Linked DNA regions of Pelobacter seleniigenes DSM 18267. The main gene of each other region encodes a partner of the protein of the gene in region 2 in a complex. Links are inferred from orthologs where the notes say so. Each region holds a gene or a part of one and is shown on either strand. Other genes may lie near its edges. The genes, in order: dnaX and holB.

The links.
Region 1: holB (region 2) and dnaX share a complex: the UniProt entries of both Bacillus subtilis proteins name them as parts of the DNA clamp loading complex. The link is inferred for Pelobacter seleniigenes DSM 18267 from one-to-one orthologs.

The regions. Positions count from the first base shown.
Region 1 is NZ_JOMG01000002.1:813,875-817,077, forward strand. What follows is about bases 322-3,203. They hold dnaX (DNA polymerase III subunit gamma/tau), read right to left. Parts: upstream 2,659-3,203; coding sequence 985-2,658; downstream 322-984. Other genes in these bases: N909_RS0106375 (YbaB/EbfC family nucleoid-associated protein), read right to left, coding at 488-802. Also shown: recombination mediator RecR, read right to left, coding at 1-203. UniProt on the Bacillus subtilis protein: Part of the beta sliding clamp loading complex, which hydrolyzes ATP to load the beta clamp onto primed DNA to form the DNA replication pre-initiation complex.
Region 2 is NZ_JOMG01000004.1:511,538-514,638, forward strand. What follows is about bases 10-2,789. They hold holB (DNA polymerase III subunit delta'), read right to left. Parts: upstream 1,996-2,789; coding sequence 1,024-1,995; downstream 10-1,023. Other genes in these bases: N909_RS0119285 (PSP1 domain-containing protein), read right to left, coding at 10-822; rnc (ribonuclease III), read left to right, coding at 2,295-2,789. Outside these bases: more of N909_RS0119285, read right to left, coding at 1-9; more of rnc, read left to right, coding at 2,790-2,999; GTPase Era, read left to right, coding at 2,999-3,101. UniProt on the Bacillus subtilis protein: DNA polymerase III is a complex, multichain enzyme responsible for most of the replicative synthesis in bacteria.

The DNA.
Region 1 (3,203 bases), on a different replicon or contig from region 2:
TCCTGTTCAGAGATATGAAAACACTGCTGACAGAAACGTACTTTGCTTTTCATTTCCAGCAATGCCGAAGCCAATGCCTCGACATCCTGCCGGGGCGCCCGCAGCAAATGAAACGCCAAGCGGGCTGCTGTCTTGTTGCCAACCCCTGGAAGCTTGCTTAATTCAGCCTCCAAGCGGGCAAAAGACGGAAGCGAGCCTAACATGAAATCTCTCCTAAATCCAATAGTTTGAGCAGTCGGAAAGTTTTTTTCAGGGACGCTAAAACTTATGCAAATTTACCGTAGGCAGGGTGGACCATTGGTCTGACCAAAAAAAACCCTACCACTGCCTGCCATAGATTTCAATCTTTTTTTCAATCGCTTCCCGGCATCATCTCACTGTTCCCGAAACTGCGGGATCCTCGCAGAACACAAAAATGTCAGCGAGGATCCCGAATTCCAGACCAGAAGCAAAGGAACGGTCTCCCAGGCTATTTGCCGACAGACGGCTAAAACAGCCCTGGTAGATTCATTCCCCCGGTGACCTTGCCCATTTCTTCCTGAATCATCTCCTGGCTTTTCTTGATCGCTTCATTAACCGCCGCCAGCACCAGATCTTGCAGCATTTCGACATCCTCGGGGTCGACAACATCCTTTTCGATCTTCAATTCAAGCAATTGCTGCTTGCCGTTGACGCGGGCAGTGACCATCCCCCCGCCTGCGGTCGCCTCGACCTCTTTGGTTTCGAGTTCCTGCTGAACCCGAGCGATACGCGCCTGCATCTGCTGCGCCTGCTTCATGATATTGCCAAGACCTTTTGCCATCCTGCTATCCTCCGTGTCGGTTATATTTGTTCAATTTAAAGGTAACGAATCCTTCAACCCCGCCTGTACCGACGAAGCGAAAACCACCTCGCACAGTATCGCCTGTATTCACTAAAACCCAGCTGCCGCAGGGTCACGTCCCGCAACCCAATCCCCTGCGCAAAACACTTTTTGCAATGCTCTCAGACATAGCCTTTATCAATTGGTTTAACCGTCTCTATCTGCCCCTCAAAGATGTCCAGTGCCGCCTTGATCAGGGGGTGCTCAACGGCATTTTCACGCAATTTTTTCTGCCGATCACTCTCCTGCCGAGCCCGCTCCTGATGCAATGACAGTGGTGCTTTTTCGCCGTTGGCGACCTTTTCCACATCGACCGTAACGGCAGCGCCAAAATACTCACTGGCCATCTTGTCGAGCTGCTGGCGCATCTCACTATCGGCAAGGACATAGAACCGCTCCGGCATACCGATTTTAAGGTGTGGCACCGCCAGGTTCAAAACACTGGACTGTTCCAGCAACGCAGAAATCCTCGGTCGTCGCTGTTGCTTCACAAATTCGACCAGCCCTGCCCAGCTTTTTTCATGTCCGGTTTCTTCCGCAGGCAGGGCCTCAGGCTTTTTTCCTGCAGACTCCTGTGGGGGTGGAGTATCCGGTTCCGGTGGAGCCGGCCGCTGCGGCGGGGACGCAGCCCTGGCGCCACCGGACTCGTGAGCAAGACGCTTTTCCAGGCTTTCCAGGCGCCCGATCAAAGTCGCGACATCAATACCGGCCGGCAAGGTGGCCAACCGCACCAGCACCATCTCCATGGTCAGGCGAGGATAATTGGAGGTGGCCAAATCGGCTTCCGCCCGAATCAAAATGGCCAGAATCCGTTGGAGATCCTCCAGGCCGATATCCGCCACCAGAGAACGCAGCTCCTGCAATTCGGAAGCACTGTAATCAACCAGATCTTCGGGCGCGGGGACAACCTTGATAATGACCAGCGTACGTACCAGTTCAACCAGCTGCTGATTGAACTGCCGAAATGAATGGCCATGCTCATCGATCTTCTGGATCAGCGCCAATGCCTGGCGGGGATCACGATCAAAAATCGCCTCAACCGCAGCCAGGAGCAGCCGACGACTGACCAGTCCGAGCAGCCCCTGCAATTCATCATCCTCGACCTTGTCTCCACAGAAAGCGATCACCTGATCCAGGGTCGACAGTGCATCACGCATACTGCCACCGCCATTCCTGGCGATAATCGCCAACCCGGCATCGGACACCTCAAGGCCTTCCTCGGTCACGATAAAACGCAACCGCTCAACCAGAGGTTCCATGGCGATTTTTTTAAAGTCAAAGCGTTGACAACGAGACAGGATCGTAATCGGGATTTTGTGCGGCTCAGTCGTGGCAAAAATGAATTTGGCGTGTTCCGGAGGCTCTTCAAGAGTCTTCAACAGGGCATTGAAGGCGTTAATTGAGAGCATATGAACTTCATCAATGATGAAAATCTTATAGCGCGACTGGGAGGGCAGATAGCGGATATTTTCACGCAAATCCCGGATATCATCGACACCGGTATTGGAGGCACCGTCAATCTCCAGAACGTCAATACCCTGGCTTCCGGTAATATCGACACAGGACGGGCAGACCCCGCAGGGCTCGGTCGTCGGTCCCTGCTGACAGTTCAGGGCCTTGGCAAAGATTCGCGCGGCCGAGGTTTTGCCAACTCCGCGGGCACCGGTGAAAAGAAAGGCATGGTGAACCCGATCCGCGGTAATAGCGTTCTTCAGGGTTTGACTGACATGTTCCTGGCCGACAAGGTCATCAAATTGTTGTGGCCGCCACTTACGTGCCAGAACCAGATAGGACATGACTCTCCTTAAACCCTTGCAGATACAGTAACAATGAATCCAAATGAAATCATTCGGCGAATTTGCAGCTCATTGACTGCACAGCACAAATTTAATGTGCAGATCGAACTTCGCCAGAGACCGCCAGCCGCCCGAAGGTGGAACTCTTACCCGGCCTGCAGTGAAAGTGATAATAAAAGCATGAATCGGAGATTGGGACAAGCAGGATTCAACGGAACGCGGCCACACGCTTGACAAAAAAATTGCCGGCACAAGTGACAGCCAGGCACCCCCGCGGCACACGTCCAAAACCGCTACCGCTGCTCCCTTCCGGGCCTGACGGGGTTTACGGTCGTCCGTTGCGCGGGACCCGGCTGTCACTTCTACCGGCAACTTTCAATCCCACAAGCAATCCACGCATAAAGCATGATTGCTTTTGCCTTTTCACCAGCAACCTGTAATGACTGGCCCAGAGTTGCTCGGGAAAAGGGATGGTCGTTACGAAGGAGTGGAAAATCGAGGGCAGATTTGCGAAAGATTGAGGTGCCTAGCCGGAGGCTAAGTGC
Region 2 (3,101 bases):
TGCTGCAGCCTGATTGTCGATTTCCTGTTGCAGCTCTTTGATATGCTTCTGGCAACGCTCCCCGTCATGGCAGACCAGAGTAACCTTCTGGGCCAAAATATCGAGGGCGATAACCTCAGCCTTACCGTCTTTAAGCTGCAGCTTCTTGCCGCACTTCGGCAGATTTTTCTTCAGTTCGTTGTAGGTTTCGTATTCATAGGCCAGACAGCACAGCAACCGGCCGCACTGACCGGAGATCTTGGTGGGGTTGAGGGCCAGCCCCTGAGCTTTGGCCATTTTGACCGACACCGGGGCAAATTCACGCAGATGACTGCAACAGCACAGTTCCCGGCCACAGATACCGAGTCCCCCGACCAGCTTGGCTTCATCGCGAACGCCGATCTGGCGCATTTCGATTCTGGTTCGGAAATGTTGGGCCAGGTCGCGAACCAATTCACGAAAATCGATGCGGCCGTCAGCCGTAAAGTAGAAAATGATTTTCGACCCGTCGTAGAGGTATTCGGCGCGGACCAGCTTCATGTCCAGTTTGCGCTGCTGGACCTTGTCCTGACAAAACAGCAGGGCTTCCTTCTCGCGCTGGGCGTTGCTGTCGGCCATCTGCTGATCGCTTTCTGTGGCGATGCGGATGACCGCTTTCAGTTTGGGTGGTGCTTCCGCGGGGGAGATTTGCCGTGGTTTGGTAATGACCGTTCCCAAAGCACGTCCCCGCTCGGTTTCAACGATGACTTTGTCTCCAGGGACCAGTTCCAGCTCCTTAACTTCAAAGTCGAAGATTTTTCCTGCCGTATGAAAAGCGATACTGACTATTGTAAGAGGTTCCATAAAACCCAGATCCTTTGGTATATATCGAAAAAATCCGCTGGGGACTTTTTCATGTATGGGCGGAGAAAAGATTCTTTTTCCGCCTTATGAAATCAACAACAGGCAGCTGCGCGGCTGATGTTACGGCCCTGTAAAAAAGGGCAATCAAGGTTGTTACTGCCTGATGTGACAGAGCGTTGCTGCCGCCAATATCCCTTGCCTTCAGGCGGCGGCGATTCCCAGCAGCATCACCTCCATGGTCAGCTGCCGATTGACATTTCTCTGCAGATGAAAGCGTGCCTGGTCAATGGTTTTCAGCTTGGCCAGCACGCTTTCGACGGAAGCTCGCTGAACTTCCCGATTGAGCAATTCCAGAAGATCCTGATTCACCAGATCTTCTTCCGGGCGGCCGTATTTCAGCAGCAACAGGTCGCGGAAAAAAGCCTGGAAAATATCCAGGAAGTCCTGCAGGCTCTCTTTTTCCTCGGCCAGTTCCTCAGCCAGGGATAACGTCGGAATATTACTTCCTGGGGACAGTGCTGACAAGGCTTGAATCAGTTCGCGGCGTTTTTCCAGAAACAGCTGCTGTTTTGGCCCCAGGGCTTTTTTGAAGCTACCGTCCGACAGGGCAGCCAGGACTGCAATCTCGGTCTCATTGAAATCGAGCCGCTGACTCAGGAGCGTGGACAGTTGGCGGAGCGGCAGCCTGCGGAACGGGAGCCGTTGGCAGCGTGACCGGATGGTCGGCAGCAACTGCTCCGGCCGTCCGGATAGAAGAATCATGACGGTATTGGGCTGCGGTTCTTCCAGTGTCTTCAGGAGTGCATTGGCTGCCCCGGCAGTCAGATATTCGGCGCCGTCAATCAGGCAGACCTTGTATATCCCTTCCAGCGGACGCAGTGACAGTTGCTGCTGCAGTTCGCGGATCTGATCGATCTTGATCGCCGCCTCTGCGCTGTCGATCAGATGGACATCCGGGTGATTGTTGTGGTCGATCTTGCGGCAGGCGGCGCAATCACCGCAGCCGGTTCCGTGCAGACAGAGCAATGCCCGGGCAAAGGCCAGGGCCATCAGTTTTTTACCGATCCCTTCGGCCCCTTCGAAAAGATAGGCATGGGCGATCCGCTTATTGGCCAGGGCCCGGCGGAGAATATTTTTCTGCTGCTCGTGCCCAGCTATGGATGCAAAGGTCATGGAGGTTCCGAAGCAAAGTGTAAACGAAAAAAAACAGACGGTTCAGAGTGTCAAGTGGCCAGGTGTTAACCGAAGGTTGAACCGTCTGCCATCTTCTGTCTGCGGTTGATACCCGGCAGAGCTCGCGACTGTTTTCTCTGGACTGGCTAAGCCATGTTTTTTATTTCAACCTGTCATTATAGGTAGACAATTCTGCTTGAATCAAGGAGAAAGGGATAAAAGTACTGTAAAGAAATTGAACTGCCGGGTGCTTTTGGCTATACTCCGCGACAAATAAGAGAATGGGAAATGGAGGAGCAGTGCCGAAGTTTTTGGATCATCTTGAAAATGCTTTGAATTACACTTTTTGCGACCGCTCTTTGCCGCTTCAGGCGTTGACTCATAAATCCTTCAGTAATGAACAGTCCGAATTTGTTCTGCATAACGAACGTCTTGAATTCCTGGGCGACGCAGTTCTTGAACTGGTTATCAGTCAATGGGTTTTTCGGCAATATCCGGATATCCCGGAAGGCGGCCTGACCCGGATCCGTGCCGAGGTCGTCAGTGAAAAGGGGCTCGCCGAAATCGCCCGCGAACTGGACCTGGGGCGTGGGTTGAAGCTTGGTCGAGGCGAGGAACGAAGCGGGGGACGGGAAAAGCCGAGCCTGCTTGCCGATGCGCTGGAGGCCCTGTTGGGGGCGATCTTTCTGGACGGAGGTTTTGCCGCCGCCTGCCAGGTGGTGGAGCGGCGGTTTGCCGCTGCGATAAAAAAATCAGCACTGCTGCGTTACGGCAGTGATTATAAAACCTGTCTTCAGGAAAGGTTGCAGGCCTGTTATAATCAGTTACCCGAGTATATCATGACCCAGGTCTCCGGACCTGACCATGACCGGATGTTTTCCATGGAAGTTCGCTTTAGCGGAAAGCTGCTCGGCAAAGGGAGTGGCAGCAGCAAGAAAAGTGCTGAACAAAAAGCCGCGGCTGCAGCCCTGGATCATCCTTTATTAAGATCGTTGGAGAAATAATGACCCAAAAGCAGTTCAGATCCGGGTTCGTCGCCATGGTTGGCCGACCCAATGTCGGCAAATCAACCCTGCTGAACCGGATTCTCGGCCAGAAAATCGCCA